DNA from 4 places in the Pseudoalteromonas sp. L1 genome. Region 4 is predicted to be linked to each of the others. Evidence: predicted binding sites of a transcription regulator. Region 4 holds the regulator's gene; each other region holds the start of a gene.
The links. Region 4 encodes LexA, which represses DNA repair genes until DNA is damaged. Its sites were predicted from a motif close to TACTGTATNNNNATACAGTA; they were not measured.
Positions count from the first base shown of each region.

Region 1: a site for LexA is predicted at 2,511-2,530, ahead of L3V38_RS03025 (SulA-like leucine-rich domain-containing protein). Genes of this name have one in related genera too.
Region 2: a site for LexA is predicted at 1,807-1,826, ahead of ruvC (crossover junction endodeoxyribonuclease RuvC). Genes of this name have one in related genera too.
Region 3: a site for LexA is predicted at 2,663-2,682, ahead of L3V38_RS01535 (YebG family protein). Genes of this name have one in related genera too.

Region 1 covers NZ_JAKKCT010000001.1:647,811-651,614, reverse strand. The annotation lists gene L3V38_RS03035 (ATP-binding cassette domain-containing protein) at 1-179, opposite strand, end outside; gene L3V38_RS03030 (S9 family peptidase) at 327-2,252, shown strand; gene L3V38_RS03025 (SulA-like leucine-rich domain-containing protein) at 2,554-2,991, shown strand; gene L3V38_RS03020 (YchJ family protein) at 3,032-3,511, shown strand; gene L3V38_RS03015 (alpha/beta hydrolase-fold protein) at 3,523-3,804, opposite strand, start outside.
Region 2 covers NZ_JAKKCT010000001.1:751,208-755,011, forward strand. The annotation lists gene L3V38_RS03535 (FtsX-like permease family protein) at 1-1,740, shown strand, start outside; gene ruvC (crossover junction endodeoxyribonuclease RuvC) at 1,877-2,401, shown strand; gene ruvA (Holliday junction branch migration protein RuvA) at 2,403-3,023, shown strand; gene ruvB (Holliday junction branch migration DNA helicase RuvB) at 3,031-3,804, shown strand, end outside.
Region 3 covers NZ_JAKKCT010000001.1:336,865-340,668, forward strand. The annotation lists gene L3V38_RS01525 (HDOD domain-containing protein) at 1-343, opposite strand, end outside; gene putP (sodium/proline symporter PutP) at 719-2,230, shown strand; gene L3V38_RS01535 (YebG family protein) at 2,304-2,609, opposite strand; gene L3V38_RS01540 (helix-hairpin-helix domain-containing protein) at 2,859-3,152, shown strand; gene L3V38_RS01545 (DUF6170 family protein) at 3,170-3,472, opposite strand; gene dsbB (disulfide bond formation protein DsbB) at 3,472-3,804, opposite strand, start outside.
Region 4 covers NZ_JAKKCT010000008.1:81,906-85,709, reverse strand. The annotation lists gene L3V38_RS18845 (hypothetical protein) at 1-336, opposite strand, end outside; gene L3V38_RS18840 (hypothetical protein) at 494-874, shown strand; gene L3V38_RS18835 (hotdog fold thioesterase) at 880-1,320, opposite strand; gene lexA (transcriptional repressor LexA) at 1,482-2,099, shown strand; gene coxB (cytochrome c oxidase subunit II) at 2,613-3,755, shown strand; gene ctaD (cytochrome c oxidase subunit I) at 3,755-3,804, shown strand, end outside.

The DNA.
Region 1 (3,804 bases), on a different contig from region 4:
TTGAACAAAACATACCCTGATTGTGGATTTTCGAGGCCTGCAATGATCATCAGTAATGTTGTTTTGCCCTTGCCATTAGCTGCTTGTAAGCAGGTTTTTTTGCCGTTGAACTGCTTATTATAATTTTTAAAAACTTGAGCTGAAGCGAAACGCTTATTGAGATCTTTAATTTCTATCATGATTATTCCTTTAATTGTGGAAAAATACTAACACTGGTGTCCACATTTAGTTACATGATTTGTAACAAATATCGACGCTCGAATGCTTGCGTTTATAAATTGAACAAGTAAGACTCTATTGCGGAAAAATAAAAAGGAATAATTACAATGAAACCGAGTTTCCAATTAGCAGCCATTGCTTGTGCGCTCAGCCTTGCAATAGCAGGATGTTCACAGTCAAACCAATCAACAACTAATACTAATAACCAACAGCAAGTCCAAACAGTTAAACAATATGATGCTGAGACCTTTTTTGATACAACCTCAATTATGGGTAGCAGTTTTTCACCGAAGGGCGACAAAGTACTAATAAGCAGCGACGAAAGCGGTATTTATAGCTTATACGAAGTCGATATTAAAACCGCCAAGAAAACCCGTTTAACAGATTTTGAAGACAGTACTTATGCAGTCGCTTATTTCCCTAACGATGAGCGCGTATTATTTACTAAAGACTCAGGCGGTAACGAGCGTTATCACATCTATGTGCGCGAAACCGATGGCACAGTTAAAGATCTCACCCCAGGTGAAGAAACTAGAGCAGGGTTTGCTGGCTTTACTGAAGACGGTAAACACTTCTTTATAACCAGCAATCAACGCGACGCTAAGTTTATGGATCTGTACCGCGTTGATGCTAACAGCTATGAAGTGACCCCTGTTTATCAAAATACTATGGGGCTTGATGTCGGTGCAATCAGCCCTGATGGCCGTTTTATTGCTTTATCGAAAAACAATTCTAACAAAGACAGCGATGTATTCATTCTTGATACTCGCAAAAAAACGCTTAAACCAGAACTCATCACTCGCCATGACAACGATGCCAAATACTCTCCTGAAACCTTCTCAAGAGACAGTAAATCACTGTATTACTCAACCGATGCCAAAGGTGAGTTTGCAGAAATTTGGCGCTATGATTTAACGACTGACGAGCATAGCCCTGCCCTCAAAGATGAATGGGATGTGAGCTTTATTTACTTCTCTAAATCTGGTCGTTATCAAGTAAGTGGTGTTAATGCTGACGCAAGCACTAAGGTGTCGATAATCGATACCACCACAGGTAAAGGCATAGCTATGCCATCGCTGCCTGCTGGTAATTTACGTGGTGTAAACTTCTCTGCTGATGAAAAGACCATGGCGTTTTACTTGAATTCAGATACCTCGCCAAGCAACTTATTTGTGTGGCAACTCGGTGAGTCGAAAGCGAAACAGTTAACTAACACACTAAGTGATGCGATTGATCAAAATGACTTAGTTGAAAGTACAATTGTGCGTTTTAAAAGCTTTGATGGTTTAGAAATCCCAGGGGTTTTATACAAACCTAAGCAAGCCAACAGCAATAACAAAGTACCAGCTTTGGTTTGGGTGCATGGCGGCCCAGGCGGACAAAGCCGCACAGGTTATAGTGCAATGCAGCAGCATCTAGTCAATCATGGTTATGCCATTTTTGCAGTCAATAACCGTGGCAGTTCAGGTTACGGTAAAACCTTCTTTCATTTAGATGACAAAAAGCATGGCACTGACGATTTACAAGATATCGTTTATGGTAAAAAACACCTGCAAAGCTTAGATTGGGTTGATGCAGACAAAATTGGCATCATGGGAGGGAGTTACGGTGGTTTCATGACTGCTGCAGCACTTGCTTTCGAACCTGAAGAATTCAAAGTAGGTATTAATATCTTTGGTGTAACAAACTGGGTTAGAACCTTAAACTCGATCCCACCATGGTGGGAGAGTTTTAAAAAGGCGCTGTATGATGAAATGGGCGACCCCGCGACAGACGGCGAACGTCACCGTGCAATTTCGCCGCTCTTTCACGCTAAAAACATCACTAAGCCATTAATGGTGATCCAAGGTGCTAACGACCCACGCGTTTTACAAGTTGAAAGCGATGAACTTGTTGCCGCTGTGAAGGCAAATGGTGTGCCTGTCGACTATGTGTTATTTGATGATGAAGGCCATGGTTTTACTAAAAAGGAAAACCGTATTAAAGCCTCAAACGCATACCTTGAGTTTTTAAATACCTACTTAGATAAGTAGTAAAACAGTAAAGGTTAAAGGCCGGTTTTATACCGGCTTTTTTATGCAAAATACCTGTATACAAGCAAAATTTAGTATTTCATCCAGTACTGTACGAAACACTGTATGAATTTAGTGGTAGATTTTTCACCTTTTTAGCTCTTCAAAGAAAATCATAACTACATGTTTAATAACAACTAAATATTTTTAATAAAAATAAAACTGAACTATTGGTTAAAAAATAGCAAAAAAGTACTTGCGCAAAAACACTGTATAAACTACTGTATACACATACTGTATAAACAACCAGTGAGTGAAAGTTATGTTACAGCCAATTACATTAAGAACAGTTAAAAGCTACCAACAAGATAACGACAAAGCGTCTGTTAATTTAATTCAAATTGAAGACGAAATATCAGCAACCTTTGAGTTATTAAAAGTATTGCATCATTACAATAGCCAAAATGCATGGACACTATTAATTGCCCCTGATCATGTACCTAGCAAAGCATTATTAGATTCGTGTTCGATTGATACCAGCAAACTACTTGTGATCAGACAAAAGCATTTAGTTAACCTTGAGTACGTACTTAGCTCAGCATTACATAACGGTAATTTTGCTGCTGTTATCACATGGACAGATATTGTAAACAACCACCAACTTGATTCGATGAACTTAAACCTTGAGCAGGCATCAGCTAAGTTTTATTGCTTTACAAAAAGCGCTCAATTAAACAATTTAGTACCGCAGCCACAATAGGCTTGTTAAAATAACAATTTACAGTTTTAGGTAAGTTGTTATGACATCACTCACACACCCCCTTTGTCCTTGTGGCAGCGAATCGACTTACGAGCTTTGCTGCCAGCCTTTTCATACCGGTGCAAGCCAAGCTGATACCCCTGAGCAACTTATGCGTTCTCGTTTTAGTGCATACGCGCTAAAAGATGCAAAATATGTATTTAGTACCTATGCACAAAGCCAGCAAGCCGCTAACCCTGTTCGCGAAATTAAAGATTTTGCAAATAGCTGTCGTTTTACCAAGCTAAACGTTTTAGATACTGAATATAACGAGCAAGAAGGTTTTGTAGAATTTAAAGCAAATTACTTTTACCAAAACTTGTATTGTGAGTTACACGAAAAGTCGCGTTTTATTAAAGAAGATGGCCTATGGCGTTACCTTGATGGTGATATAACACCCGTTGCAGATATTAAAATTGGCCGTAATGACGAGTGCCCTTGTGGTAGCGGCAAAAAATATAAAAAGTGTCACGCAATTTAAATCACGGCTATTCACTTTTTATATAGCCAATCTAAACCTTGACTGGCCGTTGTAGGGAAAGCCGTTGCGTGGTGGGCATGTGGAATAACAAATAAATTTGTCATCACGTGTTCGCCACTTTGCTTATTAATTTTATCTACTAATTGTTTAGTACCAGAAACCATTTTTTCACCTTCACTCTCTTCAAGCTCACCCACTGCAATGTAAACTTTTGTTGTGTTGGCAGCTGGTTTTACAGCCATAGCTAATATTGAGTTTTCTTTAAACCACACTGATGGACTGCCAATTATATA
Region 2 (3,804 bases), on a different contig from region 4:
TTTTTATTATTAGCCGGTTTACTAGGGATAATATTAGCGGCGGTGGCTATTGCTGTATCTGCAAAACGCTATTGCGAGCGTCAATATGACCCTGTGGCGATGATGAAAACGTTGGGGGGCAGTCGTGCCACAATCCGTAAAATTTACTTGCTACATTTGAGCTTAGTCTGCTTTATGTCTGTGGTTGTTGGGCTGGTTGTTGGTTTTGCGCTGCAAAGTATTGCCAGTGATTATTTAGCACAGTCGATGGGTACAGCACTACCTGCTTCAAGTATGAAACCTTGGTTGATTGCTATTGGTACAGGGGTTATTTGCGCGGTAATGTTCTCGATTAAGCCCTTGCTAGATTTGTTTGATATTCCGCCACTTCGCGTACTACGCCGTAATTTGGGGGATCGTTTGCTTGTCAGCAAGGTTCACTTGGCAATGTCGGCATTAACTGTGTTTTTATTAATGTGGTTATTTAGTAATAATATTAAGATCACAGCTATCTTATTTACCTCGACAACGGTACTGATTGCGCTTTTATTTGGTTTATCCAAACTCATTTTTGGAGGCGGTCGTAAACTAGGACTAAGCCCTGGTAATAGTTGGTCGCTTGCGATTGCTTCAATTCAAAAACGTGCTAATGCTAATGCAGTACAGCTGATAAGTTTTGCCCTTGCTATTAAGTTATTGTTGTTTTTAATTGTGCTTAAAAATGACATGATTTCAGATTGGCAGTCGCAGCTTCCGGTCGATGCGCCAAACTCGTTTTTAGTGAATATAACAGAGCAAGAGCTTGAACCCATTACCTCTTTTTTAGCAGAGCGCGATATGCCCACCTCTGATTTTTACCCGATAGTACGAGGTCGTGTTAATGCAGTGAATGGTGAGCTAGTTGCGCGTGAAGTATCACAGCAAGATAACGAGAAAAAAGATGAAGAGGCACGCTCAGGTATCGGCCGTGAATTAAACCTTACTTGGCGAGAAGACTTACCTGCTCAAAATGAGTTAATAGAGGGTCAGTGGTTTACACAAAGCTCAGTCGCAGAGGCCTCGGTTGAGGAGTCTATGCTTGAACGCCTTGATGTAAAACTAGGTGATACATTAACGTTTTTGATTGGTGCGCAATCGTTCGATGCAAAAATTACCAGTGTACGCAAAGTTAACTGGACCACATTAAAACCAAACTTCTTTATTATTTTAAGCCCAGATGTACTTGAGAGCTTTCCGGCAACGTATATTTCGTCGGTGAGTGTTAAAGCGCATCAAAAGCGTGAATTTAATGAGCTGATGCGCCAATATCCAACGGTTAATGTGATTGATGTTGAAAGCTTTATTAAGCAGATCCGTTCAACCATAGAGCAGGTATCTCTTGCGATTGGTTTTGTATTGTCTATTGTGGTGGTGTGTGGTGCTTTAGTACTTATATCTCAGGTGCAAGCGAGCTTGGGTGAACGAATGCAAGAGATTGTTATATTAAGAACACTGGGTGCAAAAGGACGGCTTATTAAAAATGCCACCTTGTATGAGTTTTTATTACTAGGCTTAACCGCGGGTGGGGTAGCTGCCGTTGTGAGTGATATTGCTTTATTAATAGTACAACAGCAAATGTTTGACCTTGCTGGTAAATTACACCCTCATATTTGGTTAATTGGCCCTGTTGTTGGTGGTGTCTTTGTAGCTAGTTTAGGCTATTTGATGATTGCGCGAACAATGCGTAAAAATACGCAAGGGTTACTGCGTGCACTAGGGTGATATAAAGCTCAATAATGTTTATAAAATGCCCGTGTATACGGGCTTTTTTTATGTTTTGCAATTGGTTACTGGTAATTTATACAGTGCTCTGGCATTATTAAGGCTATTGAATAAAGAAAATAAATGGGTCAGTTAGTTGGCAATTATTTTAGGAATTGATCCTGGTTCACGTTTAACAGGTTATGGCGTAATAGCACACCAAGGCGCTAAATTTACTTATTTAGGGAGTGGTTGTATTAAGCTAGCTGAACATGATTTTCCTGTGCGATTAAAAATGATTTATCAAGGGATCAGTCAGTTAGTTGAGCAATTTTCGCCCGATAGTTTTGCTATCGAAAAAGTATTTATGGCTCACAATCCAGATTCAGCTCTTAAATTAGGCCAAGCTCGTGGTGCGGCTATTGTTGGTGCATCTATGGCTGAACTTCCGGTATTTGAATATTCGGCACGACAAATAAAGCAAGCGGTGGTTGGCAATGGCGGTGCCGACAAATCACAAGTACAGCACATGGTTAAAAATATTTTAAAATTACCAGGCACACCACAAGCCGATGCGGCTGATGCATTGGCTATTGCTATTTGTCATGCTCACTCAGAACAAAATTTAATAAAACTTGCGGGCAGTGCGAGCAAGACCGTAAGAGGACGACTAAGGAAGTAATATGATAGGCCGATTGAATGGTTTGCTAGTTGAAAAGCAGCCGCCTGAAATTTTAATTGAAGTAAGCGGCGTAGGTTATGAAGTACAGATGCCGATGACCTGCTTTTATGACCTCCCAGCGGTTGGTGAGCAAGCTATTATATACACTCACTTTGTGGTGCGTGAAGATGCGCAGTTGTTATTTGGTTTCAATAACAAAACAGAGCGTGCGTTATTTCGAGAGCTTCTAAAAGCCAATGGTGTGGGTCCAAAGTTGGGTCTTGCTATTTTGTCGGGTATGTCTGCACAGCAGTTTGTGACATGTGTAAATAACGAAGATGCAACAACGCTTGTTAAACTCCCTGGTGTGGGTAAAAAAACAGCAGAGCGTTTAGTGCTTGAAATGAAAGATAGGCTAAAAGATTGGGGTAATGACTTATTCACGCCATTTAGCGATAATGCCATTATTGAGCCTACAAGTAATGATACGCTTGTAGCCAACAACGCAGCAGATGATGCTGTGTCAGCACTTATTGCCCTTGGTTATAAACTGCCGCAAGCGCAAAAAGCAGTAAAAGCGGTAAATAAACCAGATATGACGACTGAGGTTCTTATAAAAGAAGCTCTAAAATCGATGTTGTGAGTAAACCATGATTGAAGCAGATCGCTTAATAGATGCCAGTGAGCAAAGTAATGAAGACAGTGTTGATCGAGCCATACGACCAAAACTATTAAACGATTACACAGGTCAGCCACATGTTAAGCAACAAATGGAAATTTTCATCGAAGCTGCTCGTCATCGTGGTGAGGCGCTCGATCATTTATTGATTTTTGGCCCGCCAGGTCTAGGTAAAACCACACTTGCAAATATTGTTGCCAATGAATTGAACGTTAATATCAAAACGACATCTGGTCCTGTACTTGAAAAAGCAGGTGATTTAGCTGCATTGTTAACGAACCTTGAAGAAGGTGACGTACTCTTTATTGACGAAATACATCGTTTAAGCCCACAAGTCGAAGAAATCCTTTATCCTGCGATGGAAGATTATCAACTCGATATTATGATTGGGGAAGGTCCAGCAGCACGTTCAATCAAACTCGACTTGCCGCCATTTACTTTAATTGGTGCAACAACACGTGCAGGGTCTTTAACGTCACCACTTCGAGACCGTTTCGGTATTGTGCAGCGTTTAGAGTTTTATTCAGTTGAAGATTTATCAAAAATTGTAGCGCGTTCAGCACACTTTTTAGATTTAACCATGTGCGATGAAGGCGCAGCAGAAATCGCTAAACGTTCACGTGGTACACCACGTATTGCAAATAGGTTGTTACGTCGTGTACGAGATTACACTCAAGTGAAATCTGACGGCAAGGTTAACGCCAATGTGGCAGAACAAGCGCTCGATATGATTGATGTAGATAAA
Region 3 (3,804 bases), on a different contig from region 4:
GCGCAAGGGTGTAGCCTTTTTCTTTTAAGTCTTTGACTATAGCTAAAAGGCGTTTCCCAGGTTGGATTGTTTCAAGAATTTCTACAACAATCTGGTCTTTACCAAGCAGTAACGGGTAGCCTTTTTGCAGCGTTTCTAGGGTAAAGTTGATATAGGCAGGCTTATTATCAGTTAAATCATCAAGCCCAAAGTTGAATTGGCTGCCTTCAATGAGTCGAGAAGTCGCTTCATCACCATCAATCTCAGGAAACACGTTATCTACACCATCTCTAAAGAGAAGTTCATAGCCTACAAGTTTCTTTTCTTTGTCTAGAATTGGTTGGCGCGCAGCGTAAAAGTACATATTTGAAGCAAATCCACATCAGTTAAATCATTTTTCCCCGCAATATATTGCATTGCGTTTGAAATAGCATTAGTAAAAGAGCTGAAACGGGGAAAAGTTGTTTTATTATTTCACTTTAGATCCTAAGACTAGGATAAATCGTAATAGAATTCTATTACTTGCGTCTAAATAATAGAAAAATTGTTAGCAAAGTGTTTATTGCGTCAAAGCCGCTACCCATCGGCTAGATTGGAGTTGGAGGGTAGAAGCATGATATAGTCGTGAGTGATATCGGTTTTTACCCCAATAATGTCTTAAAATTAAATGGCTTGCGAGTCATTATTCGGATTAAAAGCCAACATTAATCAATAATTGGAGGCTAATTTGGAAACAGGAATGATAATTTCGTTAGCATTGTACTTCATCGTAATGTTGGGGATTGGGCTTTATGCTTACAAACAATCAACAGATGATGTATCGGGATACATGCTAGGTGGTCGTAATCTATCACCAAGTGTCGCTGCGCTATCAGCAGGTGCATCAGATATGAGTGGTTGGTTACTGATGGGTCTGCCAGGTGCAATGTACTTGTTTGGTTTAAGTAAGGTATGGATCGCAATAGGTTTGGTACTTGGTGCTTGGGCAAACTATTTTCTCGTCGCACCACGTTTGCGCGTGTATACAGAGAAAGCGAATGATTCAATCACCATTCCAGACTATTTTGCAAATCGCTTCGATGATAATAAAAATATTCTGCGCGTAATTTCAGCTATTGTTATTATCGTATTTTTCACATTATACACCTCATCAGGGGTTGTTGCGGGTGGCAAGTTGTTCGAAAATTCATTCAACATGAGTTACGAGATGGGCTTGTATATCACAACGGGTGTGGTTGTTCTTTACACATTATTCGGTGGTTTTTTAGCAGTTAGTTTAACTGATTTTGTGCAAGGTTGTATCATGTTCGTGTCGCTGCTTGCAGTACCGATAGCGACCTATACTATGCTTGACCAGCCGTTTATGGATACGTTAGCTAATGCTCGCTATGACTTATTATTAAGCTCACCGAAAGAATCAGAAATTCATGCACTTAATATGATGGACTGGTTTGCAGGTGGCTCAACAATTGCCATCATCTCGGCAATGGCGTGGGGACTAGGTTATTTTGGTCAGCCACATATCATTGTACGCTTTATGTCTGTTCGCTCAGTGAAAGATATGCCGACCATGCGCCGTGTGGGTATGTCGTGGATGACATTATCGGCAATTGGTGCTGTGCTAACTGGTCTGTTTGGTGCCGCTTACATGCTGGAAAACCAAATGCCAATTGATGACAAAGAAACTATTTTCTTAGTGCTGTCTGAGCTTATTTTCCACCCACTGATTGCAGGCTTCTTACTTGCTGCTATTCTTGCGGCGATTATGAGTACTATTTCGTCGCAGCTATTGGTGTGTTCAAGCTCATTGACTGAGGATTTCTATAAAATATACCTCAACCGCAGTGCGTCTCAGAAAGAACTTGTTTTAGTTGGCCGAATTAGTGTTATTTTGGTTGCGCTGTTTGCTATCTACTTAGCTTATGACCGTAATAGTTCTATTCTTGACCTAGTCAGTAATGCATGGGCAGGTTTTGGTGCTGCATTTGGCCCACTTGTGTTATTCAGCCTTTACTGGAAACGTATGAACCTTCAGGGGGCTATAGCGGGTATGGTTGTGGGTGCTGCGACAGTTCTATTTTGGATTTATGCACCAGTTACGATTGATGGGCAAAAATTAAGTGCAATTATCTATGAGATAGTGCCTGGGTTTATTCTATCAAGTATTGCGATAGTCGCTGTGAGTTTAAGTACACCAGAACCTAAAGAAGAAATTACTAAATTATTTGATGACGTTGAGGCATCACTGTAGTTTTTAATTAGACACTTTTGATTAGATACAAAAAGGGCAACATAGAGTTGCCCTTTTTATTGGATTTTTATTTTTAACCTGCTGCTTTTTCTTTTATATCTGCAACATTGTCGGTGGCTGGTTTTGCTTTTTTAGGTTTTACAGGAGCCTCTTTAGCACCTTTCAAAACAGCCATAAATTGGTCTTTTTCTTTTGCCATCTCAAGTGCAAGAGATTCAATTTGTTGCTCACTTAGTGGTACGTCAACTTTCTCAAGCATCATTTCTAGTGATTCAGCAATGTCGAGCATCTTGTCATATGCGTCAGCTTCTTTTTTAGTAGTAAACGTCATTCGCTCGACTCCGTTTCTTTCTACAACATATTTAACAACAACAGCCATGATTTCTCCTGCATTTAAGCGTGGCATTTGTAGCGTAGCAACGCCACTTTGATTACTGTTTTTATATACAGTAATCGTTTGTGGCGGAATTTGCAAGTTTGATGAGTCTATTTTTTGTGGTGATTATTTGACATTGAGGTTGGTTTTAGGTTTATTTAATGATGTCACTATTATAGAAACGGTAGGGATGCAATAAGCGTTAGGTGACAATTAACTTAACTATCCATAATGGATATCACGGAGGAAAATATGAAACTATTATCAAGTCTCTTTCTATCAATAGGCTTAACTTTATTGCCCACTTTACCTATTAGTGCAGCTGAAGATAAAGGAGCTGTGCAAGTAAAACAGCAAAAGGTGAATATAAATAAAGCCAGTGTTGAGCAACTCACTTTGCTTCCTGGCGTGGGTGAGTCAAAAGCCAAAGCGATTATAGAACACCGAACTCAGCAGGGGCCTTTTAAATCATTAGAACAACTCAAAGATGTAAAAGGGATCGGTGAAAAGGTGTTCTCGCAGCTAGAAGGAAAAATTATTCTTTAAATAAGTAAACAGGGCGGTTATTCGCCCTGTTTAAACTCTTTAATTGCTACTTGTAAATGGGGGAGCGCAAACATGTTTTCAATCGGTGTTGTTATGAGTGGATAGCTCAGGCCAGCTAGTAGCAGCCAAGGCACAAGCGACCAGCCCTGAAAATAAGCTAAACCTAAAAACAGGGGCGCTAAAAAAACAAGTTTACATACAGATAAAATGATCTTCTGTATAGGACTTAAATGCGCAAGTGCAAGGGCAATAATTTGCTGACGTTGTCTTACTTTAAACTCTTTTAAAGCAGGAATTTGACTAGAAAAAAAATACAACATTACAACGACTTTTTAATTACTAAACGACTCGCTACAACAGCGATAAAAACAAGTGAATAGGCTGCAAAAATAACTTCCATCCACGCAGGCATACTCATTGACGCAAATTGCCAATCTATGTTTCCACAATCACCTGTTGCAGCAAAGAAGCTTGGGATCCATTCGTGCAGAGGCATAAAGCTTGGAAAGTTTGGTTCAAATGCACAGCTAAATGCAAACGGGTCTGTATTGTTTTGCATCGCGATGTGTTCTTTGGCAATAAAGTAGCCCCAAATTGAAGATATCCCCCAAGTAACAAATGCGATAAGTCTACATAGGGTGCTTTGTGGGTT
Region 4 (3,804 bases):
ACTTGGCCTAGCCATTGCCTCACCCGTTATACCATCAAAGGTAAATGTACCGTTTAAAGTGGCAATTTCAATAGTGGGTTTTGTGAGTAAGTGGCTGTATTTTATATCACTAATTTGCTCAAACTGAGTTGTTATTGCATCAATTGATGCCATGTAATCATGTACTTTAAATGGATTACTGAGGCTGCGTTTAGCTAAGTGTTTGCCATGTACTTTTTCAAGAGGAATGGCGCTCATTACCAAGCCACCCAGCAGCCAAAAAAAGATTTGTATGGCGAGCAAGTAACCTAACCATTTATGCACTTTGCGGGCATATTTGAACATACGTTTATTCATAGAAAACCACTTGTTATTTTTGTATAGGCGCTATTGTAAAAGCTTAAATTAGGCTGCCAATGCGGCATAATGTCGCATTAACTGTATTCTAGATTTGGTATATAGACAAAACTGCGTTAAAGTTCCAATCGCTATTAATAGAGGGTAAAACGAAGGTATGTCGGAAATTCAATTTTTAAATGTAGACTTGGAGCTTGAATCAAAACACGATATAAGTGCACTGGTGGCTGATTTAAAGAAAAACGCCATGGTCTTACATTATGACAAAGATGAATATCGTCAACTTGCTCGTATTGAAGCAACAGCTGACATTAGCACGCCAGATAAAGCAATTAATCAATTATGCGAATTAATTGAGTCATGTTCACGCAATGCATTGAAACAGTGGCTTTCGTGTTCAAAACGAACATTTGATATTGGTTTTGAGTCAGGTGACTCGCCAAAATGTTTTAATCAAGCCCTGCACGCAGATACCTTATTACGTATTTCAGCCATTGGCGCAGGGATCGAAATTACCATCTACCCGGTTCAGAGCTAAGCTCGCTATCTTCGTTCTACCACTGCTGCGGTCATACGTGATACGCAGCACAGTTCACCTGCCGCATTACTAATTTTAATTTCCCAAACCGATGTTCTTTTCCCTAGATGAATAGGGCGTGTAATTGCTGTAAGTACGCCTTTGCGTGATGCTTTGAGGTGATTGGCATTTATCTCTTGGCCGACACAATAAAACTTTTCGAAGTCAACAACAAAATTTGCCGCATAACTGGCCACAGTCTCAGCTAGCACAACATTTGCGCCTCCGTGTACCATCCCCATTGGATTATGGTGGGCTGGTATAGCGGGCATGGTGGCAACTAGGTAGTCATCACCAATTTCGGTTATTTCAATGCCCATGGTTTTCATTAAAGTTCCTTCACCTGTAATGCCTTGTGCAAATTGCTGGCATTGCTCTAAAGTGATTGGCTGGTGCCAAATGCTCATGGTATTTCCTTAGCAAGCTAATTAAAGCTACTACCATATTGCATATAACTGTGCTGTTCAATGTTAGTTTTGTAGCAAAATGAGGTGGCTAATTTAAATTTGCGATTTTCAGATAACTGTATATACTCACAGTTAAATGTACTGTATGGAAAACCAGTTGTATGCGCCCATTAACGAAACGCCAATCGCAAATATTAGAACTTATTAAAGTATTTATTAAAGATACGGGCATGCCGCCAACTCGTGCCGAAATAGCTCAAACGCTTGGTTTTAAAAGTGCCAATGCTGCTGAAGAACATCTTAAAGCGCTGGCTAAAAAAGGTATGATAAAAATGAAGCCTGGTGCGAGTCGTGGTATTCAGTTAGTTGAAGAAGATGAGCCAGAACAACTAGGACTCCCTTTAATTGGTCGTGTTGCCGCAGGTGAGCCAATTTTAGCGCAGGAACATGTAGAGAGCCATTGTCAGGTTGATCCATCTTTGTTTAAGCCCGCTGCAGATTTTTTACTACGTGTTAATGGCATGAGTATGAAAGATATAGGCATTATGGATGGTGATTTACTGGCAGTACACAGAACACAAGTGGCTGAAAATGGTCAAGTTGTCGTTGCGCGTGTTGATGAAGATGTGACTGTAAAACGCTTAGAAAAAGCAGGTCGAAAAGTCCTCCTACATGCAGAAAATGACGAGTTTGCACCGATTGAAGTTGATCTCGAACACGAATCTTTCAATATTGAAGGATTGGCAGTTGGCGTTATTCGTAATGCTGATTGGATGTAACGCTAATATACTTAAGTAACTTTAGTGTTCTCAGTCATGCTCGTTTTTTGTTTTGATGTATTGTACTGAGTAAGATGTTTCCAAAATGGTGCGTCAAACTGATTTAATTTGGTGCGACGCCGCTTTTTACCTATTTAGCATCGATTTGTGACCCCTTAGCGTTGCTGGGAGTCCATGTATAGCGCAGTTTTCCTTTCTTTTTGAGTTTTTGCTCTTCTCCTTTTTTTACAAATAACGCTCTGATTATAGTTGTTATTTTTGCACCAAAATAAACATTTCTTAGATTAAAAACTTGCTTATTGTTCATTTTTTAACTAATTGGTTAATACATTGTGTTAACACCGTTTTACTAAAAAGACACAAAATAATGTGCTGTGGTGTTAAACGATGAGCTTGTATCAGATTTCTGTCGTGTTGGTACGTGTTTGCTCTTAACAATAAAAATACGAATGGGCACCTAGCTGTACGCCTTTTCGCTTTGCGTCTTGCAATAGCATCTAAAGGAGCTGTCACATGGGTAAAATGCGTTATGCCTTGTGGCTTATATTAGTGTCTCTACCGCAGTTAGCATTGGCAAATAGTCAATTTAATATGCGTAAAGGGGTAACTGATATAAGTAATAATGTTTATGAGTTACACATGACGATATTTATTATCTGTTGTGTAATCGGCGTCATCGTTTTTGCGGTGATGTTTTGGGCTTTAATACATCATAGAAAATCAAAAGGGGTAAAGCCTGCCCAATTTCATGAAAGCACAAAAGTTGAAATTCTTTGGACTGCCATTCCGTTTGTGATTTTAATTGCCATGGCTGTGCCTGCCACAAAAACCTTAATCGCCATGGAAGATGCCTCTAAGGCGGACATCACCATTAAGGTCACGGGCTCTCAATGGAAATGGCATTACGAATATATGGGTGAAGATATTGCCTATTACTCGATTTTATCGACACCAAAAGATCAAATAGATAACCAAGCTGAAAAGACAGCAAATTACTTACTTGAAGTCGACAAGCCGCTGGTTCTTCCTATCAATAAAAAAGTACGCTTTTTGATGACTTCTGACGATGTTATTCACTCTTGGTGGGTTCCTGATTTTGCGGTGAAAAAAGATGCAAATCCGGGCTTTATCAATGAAGCATGGACACGAATTAACGAACCTGGTGTTTACCGGGGCCAATGTGCTGAACTGTGTGGTAAAGATCATGGTTTTATGCCTGTTGTGGTTCAAGCATTACCTGAAGATGAGTTTGCAACTTGGTTAGCTGATGCCAAACAAGAAAAAGCGAATGCGGCAGCAGCGGATGCTGCATTACTTGATCAAACACTTGCGAAAGAAGAGTTAATGACACTAGGTGAGCAAGTCTACATGGCTAGCTGTGCAGCATGTCATCAGCCAACAGGTATGGGGCTACCGGGCGTATTTCCTGCGCTTAAAGGCAGCCCTATTGTACTAGGTGATGTTAAAGATCACATTGATATTGTGCTTCATGGCAAGCCTGGTACAGCAATGCAAGCATTCGATAAACAGCTTTCAATTAAGCAGCTTGCAGCTGTCATTACGTATAAACGAAATGCTTGGGGCAATGATACGGGTGATGTTATCCAGCCGAGTCAAATTCAAGCAGCGATTGATGCAGCAGCGGAGGCGAACTAATGAGTAACGTTATTAATGAGCAAGCCACTGAGCATGCGCATCACGACCA